2 regions of the Streptosporangium sp. NPDC050284 genome follow, and region 1 is predicted to be linked to the other one. Evidence: riboswitches for the same ligand, from Rfam matches in the RefSeq annotation. Region 1 holds a riboswitch; the other holds the start of a gene.
The links. A riboswitch is a leader RNA that binds a small molecule or an ion and turns the genes downstream of it on or off. The one in region 1 is predicted to bind glycine.
Positions count from the first base shown of each region.

Region 2: it holds a riboswitch for glycine, as region 1 does, so the genes downstream of both, gcvT (glycine cleavage system aminomethyltransferase GcvT) here and gcvP (aminomethyl-transferring glycine dehydrogenase) in region 1, are expected to answer to the same signal.

Region 1 is NZ_JBITIZ010000013.1:240,629-251,745, reverse strand. Features, by position in the region: gene ACIBH4_RS28670 (alpha/beta hydrolase) at 28-942, shown strand; gene ACIBH4_RS28665 (acyl-CoA dehydrogenase family protein) at 989-2,185, opposite strand; gene ACIBH4_RS28660 (SAM-dependent methyltransferase) at 2,238-2,843, opposite strand; gene ACIBH4_RS28655 (hypothetical protein) at 2,976-3,395, shown strand; gene ACIBH4_RS28650 (CDP-alcohol phosphatidyltransferase family protein) at 3,476-4,072, shown strand; gene ACIBH4_RS28645 (mannose-1-phosphate guanyltransferase) at 4,076-6,577, shown strand; gene ACIBH4_RS28640 (FHA domain-containing protein) at 6,918-7,430, shown strand; gene ACIBH4_RS28635 (MerR family transcriptional regulator) at 7,457-8,107, shown strand; gene ACIBH4_RS28630 (bifunctional nuclease family protein) at 8,187-8,657, shown strand; gene ACIBH4_RS28625 (MerR family transcriptional regulator) at 8,802-9,422, shown strand; glycine riboswitch at 9,438-9,530, shown strand; gene gcvP (aminomethyl-transferring glycine dehydrogenase) at 9,710-11,117, shown strand, end outside.
Region 2 is NZ_JBITIZ010000007.1:371,926-383,042, reverse strand. Features, by position in the region: gene ACIBH4_RS19220 (glutamine synthetase family protein) at 1-433, shown strand, start outside; gene ACIBH4_RS19215 (aldehyde dehydrogenase family protein) at 436-1,782, shown strand; gene ACIBH4_RS19210 (3-oxoacyl-ACP reductase) at 1,788-2,564, shown strand; gene ACIBH4_RS19205 (gamma-glutamyl-gamma-aminobutyrate hydrolase family protein) at 2,721-3,416, shown strand; glycine riboswitch at 3,488-3,586, shown strand; glycine riboswitch at 3,587-3,681, shown strand; gene gcvT (glycine cleavage system aminomethyltransferase GcvT) at 3,715-4,806, shown strand; gene gcvH (glycine cleavage system protein GcvH) at 4,803-5,192, shown strand; gene ACIBH4_RS19190 (L-serine ammonia-lyase) at 5,265-6,641, shown strand; gene ACIBH4_RS19185 (hypothetical protein) at 6,713-8,833, shown strand; gene ACIBH4_RS19180 (DUF6286 domain-containing protein) at 9,061-9,717, opposite strand; gene ACIBH4_RS19175 (amino acid deaminase/aldolase) at 9,867-11,060, shown strand.

The DNA.
Region 1 (11,117 bases):
GGGGACGGCGCGAGTAGGGTGCCGATCATGCCGTTGCACCCGCAGGCCGAGGCCTACCTGAAGCTCTTCCAGACAGAGCTCGGTGCCCCTCTCTCCACTCTCACCCCCGAAACGATCGCCGAGCTGCGGGCCCTCGACGCCTTCGCCGAGCAGCGCGGCCCGATCATTCCCCTCCCGACGGTGAGGGACGACGTCGCCGCGGGGGTGCCGGTCCGCGTCTACCGGCCCCGGGAGGGCGACCACCCTCTCCCCGTGCTCGTCTACTTCCACGGCGGCGGCTGGGTCTTCGGAAGCGTCGAGCACAACGACGCGCTCGGCCGCGACCTCGCGGTACGCAACGGGGCGGTCGTGGTCTCGGTCGACTACCGGCTCGCGCCTCACCATCCCTTTCCCGCGGCGGCCGACGACGCGTGGAGCGTCGTCCAGGACCTCTTCGCCCGTCCCGGCGCCTACGGGGCCGACCCCGAGCGCATCGCGGTCTGCGGCGACAGCGCCGGGGGCAACGTCGCGGCCGTCACCGCCTGGCGGGCCAGGGACGCCGGGCTCAGGCTCGCCCACCAACTGCTCGTCTACCCGGTGACCGACGTGGCCATGGACACCGAGAGCTACCGTACCTACGCCACCGGGTTCGGGCTCGGGGCCGATGAGATGGCCTGGTTCGTCACGCAGTACGGAGGCGATCCGGCCGACCCCCGGCTCGCCCCGGTCCGGCTGGCCGACAAGTCCGGCCTGGCTCCGGCGACGGTGATCGTCGCCGAGTGCGACCCGCTCTGCGACGAGGGCGAGGAGTACGCCGCCCAGCTCGCCGAGGCCGGAGTGCCGGTCGAGGTGAGGAGATACGAGGGGGCCATCCACGGTTTCTTCGGTCTGCCGGGCTTCTTCGACCAGGCGACCGAGGCGCGCGAGTACGCCGCGGCCCGTCTGGCGGAGGCCTTCCGGTGAGCGGCGCCGCCCCTGCCCCCGTACGGCAGGAGCGTCCGCGGCCCGGTCAGAAACTCCTGGGCAGCCCGAGCACCTGGGTGGCCAGATAGTTGAGCAGGAGCTCCTCGGTGACGGGGGCGACCCTGCCGATGCGGGCGTCGGCCAGCAGGCGGGCCACCGGATACTCCAGCGAGTAGGCCATGCCGCCGTGCGTCTGGAAGGCGTGGTCGGCCGCCTCCCACGCGGCTTGCGAGGCGGTCAGTTTGGCGATGTTGGCCTCGGTGCCGCAGGGCAGTTGCCTGTCGAACAGCCACGCGGCCTTGTAGAGCATCAGCCTGGCCAGCTCGATCTTGGCTTTGACCTGGGCCAGGGGGAAGGCGATGGCCTGGTTGGCGCCGATCGGGCGGCCGAAGACCTCGCGCTCCTTGGCGTACCGCACGGCCACCCCCAGCGCCACCTCGGCGCCGCCGAGCGCGGAGGCGGCCAGCAGGACGCGCTCGGGGTTGAGGATGTCCCACAGCACCAGCGCGCCCTGGTCGACCTCGCCGACGACGTTCCTCTCGGGGACCCGCAGATCGTCGATGAAGACCATGTTGGACGGGGTGGTGTTCGCGCCCATCTTCGGGATCGGCTGAAAGGACAGCTGCCCGGAGGCGACCGCCTCGGGGACGTTCACCAGCAGGACGGTCAGGCCGTTGGAGCGGGGGCTGGCCTCGGCGGCCGGAATGGTCCGGGTGACAAGGAGCATCCAGGTGGCCCGCTGCACGCCGGTGATCCAGATCTTCTGGCCCTGGACGACGAACTCCGCGCCGTCGCGGCGGGCGAAGGTGGAGATGCCCAGGGCGTTGGACCCGGCGTCGGGCTCGGTCAGGGCGAAACAGGTCTCCAGCTCGCCGGTGGCCAGCCTGGGTAGCAGCTCCTCACGCTGCCAACCGCTGCCGTGCCTGGCGAGGGTCATGGCGCCGAACCCGGGGGTGAGCACGTAGGTGAACGCCGAGCCGCCCGCCGAGCCGGAGGCCGACAGGGTCTCCGTGGCCACGGCCAGCTCCAGCAGGCCCTGCCCGCCGCCGCCGTACTCCTCGGGCACGGCCAGGCCGAGCCAGCCGCCCTTCGCCAGGTCCTGCCAGACCTCCTCCGGCCAGCGTTTCTCGCTCTCGCACCGCTGCCAGTAATCCAGGTCGTAGCGCGCGCAGATGTCGCCGATGCCGCGCTGCACGGCGAGGGCGCTCTCGGGGAGGGTGAAGTCCACGATGATCAACTCCATCGTTCTTGGCGAGGGAACCGCCACGGAAGTATGGGCCCGAGGCTCCGCAGGCTCAGGACTCCGAGGCGGGAAGGCGGGGCCTGCGCGCGTGGTAGACGAAGGCCGGCGGCACGTTCCCCCACACCGTCCGGCCCACGACGACCTCCTCGAAGGTGTCGGTGAGGCGCTTCCTGAAGCGCCTCGCGGGGGGAAGGCGCTTGGCGAAGCTGTACGCGAAGGTGGTGAAGGCGGTGTGCGGGCCCATGATCGCGGTGACCGCGTCCAGCAGGCGGCCCTGTGTGTCCGCGGAGAAGGCGGCCCACGGGAGCCCGCTCACGATCGCGTCGGCCTTGGACAGGCCGCGCTCCTGGAGCAGCTGAGGCAGCCGTGCCGCGTCGTCGACCACGACGTCCACCCCGGGGTTTCCCGCGGCGAGGAACTCGGCCAGCCTCGGGTTGATCTCGACGGCCATGTGGTGTCCCCGGCCGCCCAGTCGGCGCTGGATCTCCGCCGTGAACGCGCCGGTGCCGGGGCCGAGCTCGACGATCACCGGATCTCCCCGGTGGGGAACGGGCGAGGCCACCGCCTCGGCGAGCCGCCGCGAGCTCGGCGCCACCGCTCCGACGGTGCCCGGCGAGCGAAGCCACTGCCCCAGAAAGAGCGCGGTGTCATTGGTCATGGTCAGAAGGGTAGGGGAATCCGCCAGGCGGTGGATCCGTAGGTCATTCCCCAGGCTGACGACCCGGCCGTGCCTCCGCGGTCACGATGTGCTTCGAACCACTCACTTTTCACCTGAGGAAGGACACATCTCATGCAGGAGGTCATCGCCCAGCCCGATCCGACGCGGGGCCGTCAGGTATCCACGGGCCTGCTGTACGGCGTCCGCGTCCTCGTCGTCGCCCAGGCCGCCGGGCTCGTCGTCGCCGCCTCGTTCGCAGGCCAGGCCGTACAGGGCGGGGGAGAACTCGGCGAGACCCACGTCATGGCCGGGATGGTGGTGCACCTGATCGCCCTGCTGCAGATCGTCGCGGCCGTGCTGGTCTGGCGTCCGGGACGGGGGGCGGGCTGGCCCGCGCTGGCCAGTCTCGGCCTGTTCCTGATCGGCATGGGCCAGCACTTCAGCTCGGACGCGCTCGGCACCCACGTGCCCAGCGGTCTCGCCCTGTTCGGACTGACCGTGGCGGTGCTCATCTGGGCGTGGTCCCCCCGCGCCGCCGAGCGCCGGTCCTGAGACGTGCGCCCTCCCCGCATCCCCTCGGTGGCGCCGGACACAGTAGTGTCACCATCAGGTGCGGGGAGGGAGTTCAGCCGGTGGGTCCGGAAGAATCGGGGGCTGAAGATCGAATTTGGACGGTTCCCAACGCGCTGAGCCTGGCCAGGCTCCTGGGGGTGCCGGTTTTCCTCTGGCTCGTGCTGGGGCCGAAGGCGGACGGCTGGGCCGTCGCCCTGCTCATGCTGGCCGGGTTCTCCGACTGGCTCGACGGCAAGATCGCCCGTGCCTGGAACCAGACCAGCAGGCTCGGCCGCCTGCTCGACCCGCTGGCCGACCGGCTCTACATCCTGGCCACCCTGTTCGGCCTCGCCATGCGCGAGATCATCCCCTGGTGGCTGGCGCTCGCCATCCCGCTGCGCGACGTGATGCTGCTGGGCATCCCGCTCATCCTGCGCCGTCTCGGATACGGCCCGGCACTGCCCGTGCACTTCCTCGGCAAGGCCGCCACCGCGAACCTGCTCTACGCCTTCCCCCTGCTCTTCCTGGCCCATCACCCCTCCTGGTACGCCGAGGCGGCGGAGATCGTCGGCTGGTCCCTCGCCATCTGGGGCACAGGTCTGTACTGGTGGTCCGGAGTGCTGTATTGGGTACAGGTGCGTCAGCTGACCAGCGAGGCCAAACGCCTTAAGAGGTGATCTGTGAAGGCCGTCGTCATGGCGGGCGGGGAAGGGACACGGCTCCGGCCGATGACCGCGAACCAGCCCAAGCCTCTCCTGCCCGTGATCAATCGGCCGATCATGGAGCATGTGCTCCGCCTGCTGAAACGGCACGGTTTCACCGAGACGGTGGTCACCGTGCAGTTCCTGGCGGCTCTGGTCAGAAACTACTTCGGCGACGGCGACGAGCTCGGCATGAGCCTGCACTACGCCACCGAGGACACGCCGCTCGGCACCGCGGGCAGCGTCAAGAACGCCGCCGACCGGCTCCGTGACGACCGCTTCCTGGTCATCTCCGGCGACGCGCTGACCGACATCGACCTGAGCGACATGATCCGCTTCCACCGCGAGAACGGCGCGATGGTCACGATCGGGCTCAAGCGCGTCCCCAACCCGCTGGAGTTCGGCATCGTCATCGTCGACGACCAGGGCAGGGTGGAGCGCTTCCTGGAGAAGCCGACCTGGGGCCAGGTCTTCTCCGACACCGCCAACACCGGCATCTACGTGATGGAGCCCGAGGTCCTCGACGAGATCGCGGCCGGGGAGTCCGTCGACTGGTCGGGCGACGTGTTCCCCAGGCTGCTGGAGCGCGGTGCCCCGCTGTACGGCTACGTGGCCGACGGCTACTGGGAGGACGTCGGCACCCACGAGAGCTACCTCAAGGCCCAGGCCGACGTCCTGTCGGGGCGGGTCAAGGTCGACATCGACGCCTTCGAGGTCTCGCCGGGCGTCTGGGTGGCCGAGGGGGCCTCGGTCGACGCCGACGCCGTCCTCAAGGGCCCCCTCTACATCGGCGACTACGCCAAGGTCGAGGCAGGGGCCGAATTGCGCGAGTACACCGTGCTCGGCAGCAACGCGGTGGTCAGGGAGGGAGCCTTCCTGCACCGCGCGGTCGTCCACGACAACGTCTACGTCGGGCCCAGCGCCCACCTGCGCGGTTGCGTGATCGGCAAGAACACCGACCTGATGACCGCGGCCAGGGTCGAGGAGGGCGCCGTCGTCGGCGACGAGTGCATCATCGAGGCCGAGGCGTACATCTCCTCCGGCGTCAAGATCTACCCGTTCAAGACCATCGAGGCCGGGGCGGTGATCAACAACAGCGTCATCTGGGAGCCGCGCGCCCAGCGCAACCTGTTCGGCCCACGGGGGGTGTCGGGGCTGGTGAACGTGGAGATCACCCCCGAGCTGTGCGTACGGCTGGCCAGCGCGTATGCCACCACCCTGAAGAAGGGCGCCTCGGTCATCACCTCCCGCGACTCCTCCCGTGCCGCGCGGGCGCTGAAGCGGGCGGTGATCAGCGCGCTGAACGCGAGCGCGATCAACGTGCTCGACCTGGAGGCGTCCCCGCTCCCGGTGGCCCGCTTCCACACCGCCCGGGAGAACGCCGTCGGCGGCATCGCGCTGCGCACCACCCCCGGCGACCCGCAGAGCGTCGACATCGTCTTCATGGACGAGCACGGCGCGGACCTGTCCCCGGCGGCCCAGCGCAAGCTGGACCGGGTCTTCTCCCGGCAGGAGTTCCGCCGCGCCTTCCCCGGAGAGATCGCCGAGCTGAGCTTCCCCGCCAGGGCGGTGGAGGACTACACGCACGAGCTGCTGCGCCTGGTCGACATCAGCGGGGTGCGCGACGTCGACATGAAGGTCGTGGTCGACTGCGCGGGAGGCACCTCCTCGCTGGTGCTGCCCAGCCTGCTGGGCCGGGTCGGGGTGGATGTGCTGACCGTCAACAACCGGCTGGACGACGCCTCGCCCACCGAGACCCTCGCCGAGCGCCGCCGTGATCTGCAGCGCCTCTCAGAGCTCGTCAGCTCCTCCAGGGCGGCCTTCGGGGTGCGCTTCGACCCGGTGGGGGAGCGGGTCGCGCTGGTGGACGAGATGGGCCAGCTGATCAGCGAGGAGCGCGCCCTGCTGGTGGTGCTCGACCTGGTCGCCGCCGAGCGGCGCGGAGGCAGGGTGGCGCTGCCGGTCACCACCACCCGGGTGGCGGAGCAGGTCTGCAGGTTCCACGGCGTGCAGGCCGAGTGGACCTCCACCGCGATCGACGCGCTGACCACCGCGGCCAGGGGACCGGAGACGATCTTCGCGGCCGACGGGCGCGGCGGTTTCATCGTGCCCGAGTTCGGGCCCACGGTGGACGGCCTGGCGGTGTTCCTGCGCCTGCTGGGCCTGGTCGCCAGAACCAGGCTCTCGCTCAGCCAGATCGACGCCAGGATCCCCGAGGCCAAGCTGCTGCGCCGGACCGTGCCGACCCCGTGGGCCGCCAAGGGCGCGGTGATGCGCTCGGTGATCGAGGCCGCCGAGCACTACCGCATCGACACCACCGACGGGGTCCGGGTCGTCGCCGAGGACGGCGGCTGGGCCCTGGTGCTGCCCGATCCGACGGAGGCGGTCACCCACCTGTGGGCCGAGGGCTTCGACGTCGACTCCGCGCAGAGCCTGATCGAGCACTGGGCGCGGGTGGTCGAGGATGCCGCGGGCGGCTGAGGGGCCCAGGCGGGGTCCAGACGGGCGCAGGAGGAGGGTCGTGAGCGAGGGCCGTGAGCCGAGCGGAGCGGGGAAAGCCGGGCGGGAAGGGGGGCGGATGAGGGCTCGGGGCCGAGCGGTCGCGACAAAACACAGCGCGGCGCCATGGACCGGAGACAGTGCCCCACTGTAACTTTGTCACCGACCGTACCCGCGGTTCAGCGTCAACCTTGACCTTCGCGCCTCATCACTGTATGTTGCGGCATTCGCAGTCCGAGAAAACACTTGAGAAGCGAAGAAGCGAGGCGCGCATCACTGAGTACCGTTGCCGCGTCTTCGCGGTAGGAGGCCGAGCCGATCGATGCCGAGCGTCTACTGCACGCAGTGCGGTCATGCCAACCCTGAGGATGCCCGTTTCTGTTCACGATGCGGGTCGCCGCTTACCAAAGCCGAGACCGCCGGAGACAGCACATCGACGATCTCCCTCTCCGGGATCGAGGCATACGAGGCGGAGACAGGTGAGACGCTTCTCGCCGAACGGCAGGCCGTCGAGCAGTTGCCCCCGGGCACCGCGTTGCTGGTCGCGATGCGCGGCCCCAACGCCGGCAGCCGGTTCCTGCTCGACAGCGATCTCACCACCGTGGGCCGCCATCCGGAGAGTGACATCTTCCTCGACGACATCACGGTCTCGCGCCGTCACGTGGAGTTCTACCGGCGCGGCGGCGGGGTCTTCACCGTCCGTGACGTCGGCAGCCTCAACGGCACGTACGTGAACCGCGAGCGCATCGAGGAGGTCCCGCTGTACGGCGGGGACGAGGTGCAGATCGGCAAGTTCCGCCTCGTCTTCCTCACCCGCGGCGCCGCTGGAGGATGATGAGCTCGCAGGCCGCTCGTGCGCACATGAGCATCGGGGAGGTGCTCGCCCTCCTGCAGGGCGAGTTCCCCGACGTCAGCATCTCCAAGATTCGTTTCCTGGAGGGCGAGGGGTTGATCGAGCCGGAGCGCAGTCCCTCCGGTTACCGCAAGTTCAGCTACGCCGACGTCGAGCGGCTCCGTTACATCCTCAGCGAGCAGCGTGACCGCTACCTGCCGCTGCGAGTGATCAAGGATCATCTGGAGGCGGCCGATCGCGAGGAGCGCCCGGCCGCCCGGCCGCGCGCCGTCCCCGACGACGCTCCTCCCGAGCTCAGGCTCACCCGCGAGGAGTTGATCTCCGCCGCCGAGCTCGACGAGGAGACCCTCGCCGAGCTTGAGGACTACGGCCTGCTGGCTGCGGTGGCCCGCTACTACGACGCCGAGGCGCTGGCCGTGGCCCGCAGCGTCGGAGCCCTCGCCGCCTTCGGCCTGCGCGCCCGCCACCTGAGGGCGGTCAAGGCCGCGGCCGAGCGCGAGGCGGGTCTGGTGGAGCAGGCCGTCGCCCCTCTGCTGCGCCGTCGCGGGCCGGGCGCGATCGACCAGGCCGACGAGACGGCGAGGGAGATTTCCGGCCTGCTGCTGGAATTGCACGCCTCGCTGCTGCGTTCCGGCGTGCGTGGGGCTCTCGGTCGGTGAGAGCCTGACCAGGCACTCGTACCCCCACGAGTGTTACGTTGAACAAACCGGTCGGAATCCAGCGAAGACGGAGCAGCCCGTGTTGCAGATGGAGGTCGTGGGCGTTCGAGTTGAAATGCCCTCCAACCAGCCGATCGTCTTGTTGAAAGAGACACATGGGGAGCGTTACCTACCTATCTGGATCGGCATGACAGAAGCCACGGCGATCGCCATGGCCCAGGCCGAGGAGCCACCACCCCGGCCGCTCACTCATGACCTGTTCCGTGACGTGCTCGAAGGGCTCGGAGTCCGGCTGAGCACGGTCAACATCGTCGCCCTGCGCGACGGCATCTTCTTCGCCGATCTCGTGTTCTCCAACGGGGTGGAGGTGAGCGCGCGTCCCTCGGACTCGATCGCCTTGGCACTTCGCACCGGTGCACGTATCTTCGCGAGTGAGGATGTGGTCCGGGAGGCGGGGGTGATCATCCCCGACGACCAGGAGGACGAGGTGGAGAAGTTCAGGGAGTTCCTTGACACGATCACGCCCGAGGACTTCGGCCGCGCGGGGTAGGAATTTCGGTGCATTTACGCTTCACGACGCGCCGAGTGAGGTCGTTGACTGGACTTGGCCCCAGTCCTACGGTGCATGTGAACCCTGCGGCCGTGCGTAAACCCCCAGATCAGGCCGTGGGATGAGAGAAAGCCGGAGGTCCGCGTGGCGGTCAGCAGCGGCGAGGGTAGAAACGCCGATCAGGATGACCCGAAACGACGCCAGTCGGCACGTCAGCGCGCGGGTGAAGAGGGTCTGCTGTTCGACGGGCAACCGGTGAAGGTGCCCGCCGACATCGGCTACAGGGGCCCGACGGCCTGTTCCGCGGCCGGTATCACCTACCGGCAACTCGACTACTGGGCGCGCACCGGCCTCGTCGAGCCCACTGTGAGAGCCGCCCACGGATCCGGCTCCCAACGCCTTTACGGCTTTCGCGACATCCTGGTCCTCAAGGTCGTCAAACGGCTCCTCGACACCGGAGTCTCCCTCCAGCAGATCCGCATCGCCGTGCAGCACCTGCGCGACCGGGGCGTCAACGACCTGGCCGGGATCACCCTGATGAGCGACGGGGTGAGCGTCTACGAGTGCACCTCGCCCGACGAGGTGATCGACCTCCTCCAGGGCGGCCAGGGAGTCTTCGGCATAGCACTGGGACGGGTGTGGCAGGAGGTGGAGGGCTCCCTCGCGGATCTGCCCGGCGAACGTGCGGAGTCGAGCGAGGGCCCTTTAGGCGATCATCAGGCCGATGAGCTGGCCCGCCGTCGCAGAGTACGACGAACCGGGTAAACTCGGACTCGCTGCTGACCCTGTGCGGGAGAGACCCCGACAGTGAGCGGGGCGCCGAAGGAGCAACCTCCCCGGAATCTCTCAGGCACCCGGTACCGCACGGACGAGGCAACTCTGGAAAGCAGGCGCGCCGGCCAGGTGCGCCTCACCGACGGTGCAAGCCTCCCGCCACGGGTAGGTGAAGCTCTCAGGTCACGACGCGTGAGACGGTCGTGATGACAGAGGGGGAGACCAGGCATACGCCCGCGCCCAGCGCCGGTCTCCACCCCGTCCCGGGAGGCTTCACAATGACCGACCTGTCATCGCTCAGCGAACTCGGCTCCCTGCCGTTCTCCACCCGCCACATAGGGCCGGACGACGCCGGCCAGACCCGCATGCTGGAGGCGGTCGGATTCGCCTCGGTAGCCGACCTGGTCGCGGTGGCCGTGCCCGAGGCGATCCGCTCCGCGGGACGGCTGAGCCTGCCCCCGGCGGCAGGGGAGTCCGAGGCCCTCGCGGAGCTGCGAGTCCTCGCCGGGCGCAACACCGTGCTCACCTCGATGATCGGCCTGGGCTACCACGACACGATCACTCCGGGCGTCATCCGCCGCAACCTCCTGGAGAACCCCGGCTGGTACACCGCGTACACGCCCTACCAGCCGGAGATCTCCCAGGGCCGTCTGGAGGCCCTGATCAACTTCCAGACCGTCGTCTCCGACCTGACCGCCCTCGACGTCGCCGGGGCCTCCCTGCTCGACGAGGCCACCGCCGCCGCCGAGGCGATGACCCTGGCCCGCCGCGCCGGCCGCGGCCCCTCGAAGGTGTTCGTGGTCGACGCCGACGCGCTGCCGCAGACCAAGGCGGTGCTGCGCACCCGCGCCGAGCCGCTCGGCATCGAGCTGGTCGAGAGCGACTTCACCGCCGAGCTTCCCGAGTGTTTCGGGGTACTCGTGCAGTATCCCGGCGCCAGCGGCAGGGTCCGTGACTTCCGCGCCATCGCCGACGCCGCCCACGCGCGCGGCGCCCAGGTGGTCGCCGCCGCCGACCTGCTCGCCCTCACCCTCCTGGCCGCGCCCGGCGAGCTCGGCGCCGACATCGCCGTCGGATCCTCGCAACGCTTCGGCGTCCCCCTCGGCTTCGGCGGCCCCCACGCCGCCTACATGGCGGTCCGCGACGGTCTCCAGCGCCAATTGCCCGGCCGCCTGGTGGGGGTCTCCCAGGACGCCGACAAGCGTCCCGCGTACCGGCTCGCCCTTCAGACCCGCGAGCAGCACATCCGCCGCGAGAAGGCCACCAGCAACATCTGCACCGCGCAGGTGCTGCTCGCCGTGATCGCCGGCATGTACGCCGTCTACCACGGCCCCGAGGGCCTGCGCAGAATCGGCCGGCGCACCCACAGGTACGCCGTCGTGCTCGCCGAGGGCCTGCGCCAGGGCGGTGTCGAGGTCGTGCACGACACCTTCTTCGACACCGTGCTCGCCAGGGTGCCCGGCCGCGCCGAGGAGATCGTCGCCACGGCCCGCGAGAACGGCGTCAACCTGCGCCTGGTCGACGCCGACCACGTGGGCGTCACCTGCGACGAGAGGACCGAGCCGCTCCACCTGGAGCAGGTCCTGGCCGCCTTCGAGATCAGCGGCGCCGTGCTGGCCGACCTCGACGCCGCCGCCCACGACGCGCTGCCCGCCGCGCTGGCGCGGGTCAGCGACTACCTGACCC
Region 2 (11,117 bases), on a different contig from region 1:
CATCAACTCCTACAAGCGGTACGTGCAGGGCAGCTTCGCCCCCACCGCGGTCAAGTGGGGCGTGGACAACAGGACGTGCGCGCTGCGCCTGGTCGGCCACGGCCCCTCGCTGCGGATCGAGAACCGGGTGCCCGGCGGCGACGTGAACCCCTATCTGGCGGTCTCGGCGCTGATCGCGGCCGGCCTGCACGGCATCGAGAACGAGCTGCCGCTTGAGGACGCCTTCACGGGGAACGCCTACTCCTCGGGCGAGGAGACCGTGCCGAGCACGCTGCGCGACGCGCTGGAGCTCTGGGAGACCTCCGAGTTCGCGGCGGCCGCCTTCGGTGAGGACGTCGTGGCGCACTACGCGAACAACGCCCGGGTCGAGCTCGCCGCCTTCGACGCGGCGGTGACCGACTGGGAGCTTTTCCGGGGATTCGAACGGATGTGAATGTGAAGATCATAAATCCGGCGACGGAAGAGGCCGTCGCCGAGATCGAGATGGCCGACGCCGCCGAGATCGACAGGGCCGTGGAGCGTGCCAGGCACGCCTTCGCGCACTGGCGGAACGTCGCACCGGGGGACCGTGCCCGGCTGCTGCGCCGTTTCGCCTCGCTGGTGCGCGAGCACGCCGAGGAACTCGCCCTGCTGGAGGTCGCCAACGCCGGGCACACGATCGGCAACGCCCGCTGGGAGGCGGGCAACGTCGCCGACGTGCTCGACTTCTACGCGGGGGCGCCGGAGCGTGACCACGGCCTGCAGATCCCGGTGCCCGGCGGGCTCGATGTCACCTTCAGGGAGCCACTCGGCGTCGTCGGCGTGATCGTGCCGTGGAACTTCCCGATGGTCATCATGACCTGGGGGGCGGCCCCCGCGCTGGCCGCGGGCAACACCGTGATCGTCAAGCCCGCCGAGTGGACGCCGCTCACCGCCCTGCGGGTGGCCGAGCTGGCGCTGGCCGCCGGTCTGCCCGAGGGGGTGTTGCAGGTCCTGCCGGGGGCCGGGGAGGTCGCGGGTGCCCGGTTGGTCGAGCACCCGGGGGTGGCGAAGATCGTGTTCACCGGCTCGACCGAGGTCGGCAAGCAGATCGCCGCGACCTGCGCCGGACAGGTCAAGCGGCTCACCCTGGAGCTGGGCGGCAAGAGCGCCAACGTGGTCTTCGCCGACGCCGACCTGGAGAAGGCCGCGGCGACCGCGCCGTACGCGGTGTTCGACAACGCGGGCCAGGACTGCTGTGCGCGCTCCCGGATCCTGGTCGAGCGCTCGGTCCACGACGAGTTCCTCGCGCGGTTCGGCGAGGCGGTGCTGAACGTCCAAGTCGGCGACCCCCGCGACGAGGCCACCGAGATGGGCCCGCTGATCAGCGCCGAACACAGGGAGCGGGTGGCCTCCTTCGTCACCGAGCCGCCCCACCTGCGGGGCGCGTGCCCGTCGGGGCCGGGGTTCTGGTTCCCGCCGACGGTCCTGACGCCCCGGTCGGCCGACGACCGGGCGTTCACCGAGGAGATCTTCGGCCCCGTGGTGTCGGTGGTGCCGTTCGACGACGAGGCGGACGCCGTACGGATCGCCAACGACACCCCGTACGGCCTGAGCGGGTCCATCTGGACCCGCGACGTCGGCCGGGCGCTTCGGGTGGCCAGGGCGGTGGAGGCGGGCAACCTCAGCGTCAACTCGCATTCGAGCGTCCGCTACTGGACCCCGTTCGGCGGTTTCAAGCAGTCGGGCCTCGGCCGCGAACTGGGCCCCGACGCCCTGTCAGCGTTCACCGAGACCAAGAACGTCTTCATTTCCGAGGAGTAGAAGCGATGCTGCGTTTGCAGGACCGTTTGCAGGACAGGGTCGCCGTCATCACCGGCGCCGGAAGCGGGATCGGCCTCGCCACCGCGCGCCGGTTCGCCGCCGAAGGCGCCCGCGTCGTGTGCGTGGACCTGGACGAGACGACCGGCTCGGCGGCCGCCGAGGAGGTCGGGGGACTGTTCGTGCGGGCCGACGTGACCGACGAGGACGACGTCGCCCGCGTGTTCCAGACCGCGTTCGACACCTACGGCAGCGTGGACATCGCGTTCAACAACGCGGGCATCTCGCCGCCCGAGGACGACTCGATCCTGGAGACCGGCATCGACGCCTGGCGCCGGGTCCAGGAGGTGAACCTCACCTCGGTCTACCTGTGCTGCAAGCACGCCATCCCGTACATGCGGCGGCAGGGCAAGGGGTCGATCATCAACACCGCGTCGTTCGTCGCCGTGATGGGGTCGGCGACGAGCCAGATCTCCTACACCGCCTCCAAGGGCGGGGTGCTCGCCATGTCCCGCGAGCTGGGCGTGCAGTTCGCCCGCGAGGGGATCCGGGTGAACGCGCTGTGCCCGGGGCCGGTGAACACGCCGCTGCTGCAGGAGCTGTTCGCCAAGGACCCCGAGCGGGCGCAGCGCCGCCTCGTCCACATCCCGGTGGGCCGCTTCGCCGAGGCGTCCGAGATCGCCGCCGCGGTGGCGTTCCTCGCCTCGGACGACGCGAGCTTCATCACCGGCTCCGAGTTCCTGGTGGACGGCGGCATCTCCGGCGCGTACGTCACCCCGCTGTAGACCTCGTGTCCCTCTCCCCCGTGGGTCGTCCCGGCATGTCCCCGGCCCTTTCCCGGGTCGGCCCGCCGTGGTCGATACCGTGCGAGGAGGGGACGCGGCTCCACCGCCCGGCTTCGGGGGCAGCCAGGAGTTCCGGCAAGAGCAAGACAGGAGATCATGTCCCGTCCCGTCATCGGCATCACCTGCTATGTCGAGCCCGCGCGCTTCACCGTCTGGGAGACGACCACCGCGCTTCTGCCGTACGACTACGTCGACCACGTGGCCCGCGCGGGCGGGCAGCCGGTGATCCTGCCCCCCGCCGGCGACCCCTCGGCGCTGGTGGAACGCCTGGACGGGCTGATCCTCGCCGGTGGCGGTGACGTCGGCCCCGAGCGGTACGGGCGGGAGCCGCACGAGCGGACCGGCTACGTCAGGCCGTTCCGCGACGACGCCGAGCTGGGACTGGTCGAGGCGGCTCTGGAGCGGGGCACGCCGTTGTTGGGGATCTGCAGGGGCATGCAGATCCTGAACGTCTCGCTGGGCGGCAGCCTCCACCAGCACCTGCCCGACGTGGTCGGCCACGCCGGGCACGCCCCGGCCCCCGGCCGGTACGGCAGGATGCCGGTGCGGCTCGCCCCCGGCAGCCACACCTCGAAGATCTTCGGGACCGAGACCGTGGAGGTGGCCCACTACCACCACCAGGCCCTCGACCGGCTCGCCGAGGGCCTCACCGTGACCGCCCACGCCGAGGACGGCACGGTCGAGGCCGTGGAAGTGGACGACCACCCCTTCGCCGTCGCCGTCCAGTGGCACCCCGAGACCGACGACGAGTCGGCTCTGTTCGAGGCGCTGGTACGGCACGCCGCCCCCTGACCGGCACGGATCGGGGCCGTGAGGGGATTTCGCTCGGCCGGTGCGGGCGGTTAGGCTGGCGGCGACACCGGTGAACCCGTGCGGGAGAGCGTCCTGACAGCCAGCCCAGGACCCCTGAAGGAGCAAGCCCTCCCCGCGAACCTCTCAAGGCAAAGGACCGTGCGGGTAGGTGCCCTCTGGAAAGCAGGTCCCACGACCTCGCCGAAGGTGAAAGTCCGGTAAAACTCGGATGAAACTCTCAGGCACCCACGACAGAGGGGGAGGATGCTCTCATCTGTCCCTTGTCTGAGGTGCGCACATGTCCCGACCTACGCCGCTGCGCGGCGTCCACGAGTCCCTCGGCGCGACGCTGACCGACTTCGCGGGCTGGCTGATGCCGCTCCGCTACGGCAGCGAGTCGGCCGAGCACAACGCGGTCCGCAAGGCGGCCGGCCTGTTCGACCTCTCCCACATGGGTGAGATCTTCGTGACGGGCCCGCAGGCCGCCGAAGCCCTCGACTACGCGCTGATCGGCCACCTCTCCGCGCTGGAACCCGGCCGCGCCCGCTACACGATGATCGTTGACGCCGGGGGAGGCGTGCTGGACGACCTGATCGTCTACCGGCTCGCCCCCGCCGAGTTCATGGTCGTCGCCAACGCCTCCAACTACCCCCGGGTGGCCGCCGAGCTGACCGGCCGCGCCAAGGGCTTCGACGCCGCGGTGGACGACCGCTCCGACCGGTACGCACTGGTCGCGGTCCAGGGGCCGCGCTCCGTGGAGATCCTGGGCTCGCTCACCGACGCCGACCTCGAAGGGCTCAGGTACTACGCCGGCCTGCCCGCCGTCGTCGCGGGCCGCGAGGCCCTCGTCGCCCGTACGGGATACACCGGCGAGGACGGCTTCGAGTTGTTCGTCGCGGCCGAGGACGCCGAGCCGCTCTGGGCCGCCCTCACCGAGGCGGGCGCGCCGCACGGCCTGATCCCCGCGGGCCTGTCCGCCCGCGACACCCTCCGGCTGGAAGCCGGGATGCCGCTGTACGGCAACGAGCTGTCGGCCGGCCTGACCCCGTTCGACGCCGGGCTGGGCCGTGTGGTGAGGTTTGACAAACCGGGCGACTTCGTCGGCCGGGCCGCCCTCGAATCCCTCAAGGACGTCCCGCCGTCCCGCCGCCTGGTGGGCCTCGTCGCGACCGGCCGCAGGGTGCCCCGGCACGGGTATCCGGTGGTGGTCGCCGGTGACGGCGCGGTCGTCGGTGAGGTCACCAGCGGGGCGCCCTCCCAGTCACTGGGCAGGCCCATCGCGATGGCCTACGTGGACAACGACCAGTCGTCAGGACTGGCCGTCGACATCAGGGGCAGCCACGAGCCGGTCGAGATCGTCGCACTGCCTTTCTACAGGAGGAAAAAATGAGCAGCATTCCCGAGGACCTGCACTACACCAAGGAACACGAGTGGATCTCCGGCATCGATGACGGCCTCACCCTCACCGTGGGCATCACCGCCTACGCCGCCGAGGCGCTGGGTGACGTGGTCTACGTGCAGGTGCCCGAGGTCGGCGCGACGGTCGCCTCCGGTGACGCCGTCGGCGAGGTCGAGTCGACCAAGTCGGTGAGCGACATCTTCGCGCCGGTCAACGGCGAGATCGTGGAGGTCAACCAGGCCGTCGTGGACGACCCCTCGCTTGTTAACAGCGACTCCTACGGTGAGGGCTGGCTGTTCCGCGTACGTCTTGAGGGCTCCGCCGACGACCTGCTGTCGCCCGAGGAGTACGCCGCGCTCACCTCAGGTGAGTCCTAAGCCTTTCCCCGCTCGCGTCACGGTCACGCGCGTCGGAGGGCGCGCGTGGCCGTCCACGCTGGAAGGATTCAGATGACGATCAGCGTCTTCGATCTCTTCAAGATCGGAATCGGCCCGTCCAGCTCGCACACCGGCGGCCCGATGGCCGCCGCCCACAAGTTCGCCCGCGGCCTCCACCAGGACGGGCTCCTGGAGAAGACAGCCCGGGTGAGCGCCGTCCTGTACGGCTCGCTGGGCCTGACCGGCAAGGGCCACGGCAGCGACAAGGCCGTGCTGCTCGGCCTGTCCGGCGAGAAACCCGAGCTCGTCGACGTCGACGCGGTCGAGGGCCGGCTCGCCGCCATGCGCGAGTCGGGCACCATCTCCCTGTACGGATCGCGCGAGATCCCCTTCGTCATCGGCGAGGACCTCGTCTTCGAACGCAAGATCTCGCTCCCCGGCCACCCCAACGGCATGCGCTTCACCGCCCTGTCCGAGTCCGGCGAGACGATCCGCGAGAAGGTCTACTACTCGGTCGGCGGCGGCTTCGTCGTCGACGAGAACGCCACCGGCGCCGACCGGATCAAAGCCGACGACACCGTCCTGCCGTACCCCTTCACCACGGCCGCCGAGCTGCTCGCCCAGTGCGCGGAGACCGGCCTGTCCATCTCCGGGCTGATGCTGGAGAACGAGCAGGCGTTCGGCCGCACCGAGGCCGAGGTCCGCGACCAACTGCTCGTCCTGTGGCAGGTCATGAGCGAGTGCGTGCGGCGCGGCATCGGCAAGGAGGGCGTGCTGCCCGGCGGCCTGAAGGTCCGCCGCCGCGCCCACCAGCTCCACCGGCAGCTGCGGAGCGAGCCGGGAGAGAAGGACTCGCTGCAGACGATGGACTGGGTCTCTCTCTTCGCCCTCGCGGTCAACGAGGAGAACGCCGCCGGCGGCCGGATCGTCACCGCGCCCACCAACGGCGCCGCGGGCATCATCCCGGCCGTGCTCACCTACTACGACCGCTTCACGAAGGACGCCGACGACGAGGGCGTGATCCGCTTCCTGCTGACCGCCGGGGCGATCGGCGTGCTGTTCAAGGAGAACGCCTCCATCTCCGGCGCCGAGGTCGGCTGTCAGGGTGAGGTCGGCTCGGCCTGCTCGATGGCCGCCGCCGGGCTCACCGAGGTGATGGGCGGAACCCCCGAGCAGGTCGAGAACGCCGCCGAGATCGGCATCGAGCACAACCTGGGGCTCACCTGCGACCCGATCGGTGGTCTGGTGCAGATCCCGTGCATCGAACGCAACGCGGTCGCCTCGATCAAGGCCATCGCCGCCGCCAGGATCGCGATGCGCGGCGACGGCCGCCACTTCGTCTCACTGGACAAGGCCATCAAGACGATGCGCGACACCGGCCGCGACATGCTCGACAAGTACAAGGAGACCAGCCGGGGCGGGCTCGCGGTGAACGTCATCGAGTGCTGACAGCGGGCAATCGCTACCAAATTTCGCATCACGGGCAGCCTCCTCCGATCCCACGCCTATGCTGGGTGGCCATGCGCGGGATTCGGGAGGTCGCGGTGGTAACGGGAACGCCCCCGGCAAGCCGCTCCCGTCGCTCCCGCCGCCCAGCCCGCCTCTCCCACTCCCTGCGGACGCTCCGCTTCCTCAGGTCGCACTGGCTCTTCATCACCGCCCTCCTTGCGGGTGGCGGCCTGCGGGTCCTCGCCATGCTCGGCTACCGGCCCGCCCTGTGGTTCTGGGCCGACTCCTTCGTCTACCTGAACGCCGGGCTCGACCCTCGCCCTTTGGAGTCCCGTCCCGCGGGTTACTCGCTGTTCCTGTGGATCCTCAAGCCGCTGTCCAGCATCCCCGCGGTGGTCGCGGTGCAACACCTGCTCGGACTGGTCGTGGCCGTCTGCGTCTACCTGCTGCTGCGCAGGCTGGGCGGGCTGCCGGGGTGGGGCGCGACGCTCGCCACGCTGCCGGTACTGCTCGACGCCTACCAGATCCAGCTCGAACACCTCGTCATGGCGGACCTGCTCTTCCAGTTCCTCGCGGTGCTCGCGGTCACGCTGCTGCTGTGGCGGCGACGCCCCGCGGCGTGGGTCGCCGCGCTGGCCGGGGCTCTGCTCGCCGCGGCGACCGTCACCCGCACGATCGGGCTGCCGCTCATCGCCGTGGCGCTGGTCTGCATGGTGATCCGCCGGGCCGGGTGGCGGGCGGTCCTCTCCGCGACGCTGGCCGCCGCGATCGGCCTGGGCTCGTACGCGGCCTGGTTCAGGGCCGAGCACGGCAGTTTCGGACTGACCAGGGCAAACACCTTCCTCTGGGCCCGGACGATGACCTTCGCCGACTGCGCCAGAATCCAGCCGGCCGGCCCCGAGGCGGCCCTGTGCCCCGTCGAGCCGTACCGGCAGCGCGCGGCGCCGCCCGTCTACATCTGGGACGGCGAGTCGCCGCTGAACAAGGTCAAGGGCAGCTGGGCCGAGCGCGACGCCCTCGCGGGCGCCTTCGCCACCCAGGCGATCATGGCCCAGCCGCTCGACTTCCTCCGGGTGGGCCTGGAGGACGCGGCCCACATCTTCGACTGGACCCGGCGCGTCTACCCGGCTCCCGGCCCACAGAGCGCCTACGTCTTCCCCGACACCGTGCGGCCCTTCACCTCCAGTGCCGCCTCGCAGGGCAAGACCGCCGAGCAGCTGACCGTGGCCTACCAGGGCTCGTCGGGAGCGCCGGTGATGGCCGAGCCCTACGCGGGCCTGCTGCGCGAGTACCAGGAGTACGGCTTCGTGCGGGGCCCGTACCTCGCGGTGATCATGTTGGTCGGCCTGGTCGGCGTGCTGATGCGGCTGCGGAGGTTCGGCGGCGCGGTACTGCTGCCCTGGGCCGCGGGGACGATACTGCTGATCCTGCCGCCCTTCATCGCGGCCTTCGACCACCGCTACGTCGTCCCCGCCCTCCCGCTGCTCTGCCTGGCCGCCGGACTCGCCTTCGGCGCCAGGCACGAGAAGCACGAGGAGAACGCGCCCGAGGTTCCGGTGGGGAGCACGGACGAGGAACCTCCGGGCGAGGGCCCCGGCGACGAGGACCCCTCGCACGGCGCGACGGCCGAGCGACCGGTGTACGCGAGCCCCTTCGACGAGACGGCGCACAGGTCGTACGGCGGGCGGGCTCACAAGGAGAGCACGTCCGTGAGGACCTCGTACGGCGAGGCGGCGGACCGGCCGGTGTACGGCACGACGGGCGAGACACCCGCGTACGGAAACGCGGCGGACCGGATGGTGTACGGAGGAACGGGTGAGCGCCCGGCCTACGGGGCGACGGGCGAACGACCGGCGTACGGGGCGACGAGCGAACGGTCGGCGTACGGAGGGGCGGCGGACCCGCCGGAGTACGGAGGGTCAGCGGCGGCGAACGTGAAGGCGAACCACCACGCCGAGTTCTACCTCCCCGAGCGCCCGTCTGACCTTCCCCACCGCGTCTCTGTTCAGCCGGGACACGAGCTTGCCGACATCGGTCGAGGGCGCGCAGCCCACCCCGATGCGCAACCGCTCGTGCCGTACGTACCTGACGCGGACACGAGTGAGCCCTTCGACTTCTTTAAGAGCGACTCCAAGCATGGCGGTCCCCGTCCCGGTCCGTCTGCCCCACCGTCCCCATCCCAGGGCGTGTAGCAGCCACCGCAGCGCCAGGAGAGCGAGCGCCACCAGCAGCAGCGCGACCAGCCAGCCCGGCAACGGATGCGCGGCCAGCCACCGGGGGAACCCTCGGGGCACGAGCCTGGCATCGGGCGCCTGTCCCGGCAGGTCACCGCGTCCCCTCAGGGAGGCGTAGAGCCCGGCGCACACCAGCACCGTCCCCGTGACGGCCAGGCCGATCCGGTTGCCCGGGTAGGGCCTCATCAGGCCCCCTTCCTGCGCAGCCGTACGACGACCTCTCCCGCGCACATCGCGCCCAGACCCGCGAGCCGGTCGCCCACCGCCGCACCCACCCGGCGCAGCACGGGGCCGGTCCGCTCGGCGTCGGTGAACACGGTGACCTCGACGATCCGCGACGTGAGCCGGACCCGTGCCCCGTTCACCTCCTCCACCGACTCGGCGGCCTCCCGCAGCGTGCGGCGGAGTCCGGACCTGGTGATGCCGATCACCATGTGCGGGTCTCCCGCCTCCAGCGGCACCAGCCGGGACCGCCCCGGCAGCGCGGCGAGCGCGAGCATCACCAGGCCCACCGCGACGGCGAGCGTCGAGGCGGCGAACACGGCGGGATCCGACCAGTTCCACGCGCCGACGCCCTTGACGAGCCGCCGGTAGGGCACCCGCGCGAACGGAGAGTCCATGAGCAGGCCCACCGTCACCGAGGCCGAGGCCGCCAGCACGGCGAACACCGTCAGCGCCGTGGGGACACCCGCGAGGGTCCTGCCCGGCCTGAGCATCCGCACCGACCTGCGCCGGACGTCCTGGAACCGCTCGGCCCCCGCCTTGCCTCCCAAGCCCGCGGTGTTCCCCGCGGCACCGGTGCCTCCCGAGCCCGCCAGGACGTCCTGGAGAGTAGTCGTCATTCGGCCATGTGTACGCGTTCCGGCAGGACCGGACCGGGGATCAACCGCCCACTTGCACGATCTTGAGCCCTCCCTGGCGGGAGCATTGATCACCAATACGGCAACATGAACGATGCTCATCTTCTCGGTATCGGGGTTATCCTGCGGACATGGACGACCGCCAGCGCTACGACCGGGCCACAGCGCACCTGGACCCTCCCTTCGCCGTCCTCGACCTGCGGGCCCTGCGCGCCAACGCCGAAGGCATGGCCCGCCGCGCCCGAGGCAAGCCGATCAGGGTCGCCAGCAAGTCCATCAGGTCCCGGGCCGTGCTCGAACGCGTCCTCGCCATGGACGGCTTCACCGGGATCATGGCCTTCACCCTCCCCGAGGCCCTCTGGCTCGTCTCCACCGGGATGCGGAACGTGCTCGTCGCCTACCCCACCGTCGACCGCGCCGCGCTCACCGAACTCGCCGCCGAACCGGTCGCGGCGCGGGAGATCACGATCATGGTCGACCGGGCCGAGCACCTGGACCTCGTCGAATCCGCCGTCGCCGCAGTCCGCGACCGCCACGAGATCCGGCTCTGCCTGGACGTCGACGCCGGCTACCTCGCCCTCGGCGGCCGGTTCAGGGCGGGCGTCCGCCGCTCCCCCGTCCGCGAGGTCGACCAGGCCGCCGACCTCGCCACCGAGATCGCCAAAAGGCCCGGGTTCCGGCTCGTGGGCCTGATGGCGTACGAGGCCCAGATCGCCGGGGTCGGCGACGACCCGCCGGGCAACCCCGCCCTCACCCGGGCCGTCCGCCTGATGCAGGCCAGGTCCCGCCGCGAGCTGATCACCCGCAGAGGCCGAATCGTCCAGGCCGTCCGCCAGATCACCGACCTGGAGTTCGTCAACGGCGGCGGCACCGGCAGCATCGAGAAGACCACCGAGGAGAGGGCCGTCACCGAGATCGCGGCCGGATCCGGTTTCTTCCATCCCCGCCTGTTCGACTTCTACCGGGGATTCGCGGGCCGGCCCGCCGCCCTGTTCGCCCTGCCCGTCGTACGCCGCCCCGCCCCCGGTGTCGTCACCGTCCTCGGCGGCGGCTACCCCGCCTCCGGCGCCCCCGGCGACGACCGTCTGCCCCAGCCCTACCTGCCGTGCGGGCTGCGCTACGACTCCAACGAGGGGGCCGGAGAGGTCCAGACCCCCCTCATCGGGCAGGCCGCGGAAGACCTGCGCGCCGGCGACCGGGTCTGGTTCCGGCACGCCAAGGCGGGCGAGCTCTGCGAGCGCTTCGCGAGCCTGCACCTGATCGACGGGGACGAGGTCGTGGACGAGGTCCCCACCTACCGCGGCGAGGGCCGCACCTTCCTCTGACCTCTGACGCGAAACGGGCACCCGCCGTCTCACCGGCGAGTGCCCGTTCCCCTCACG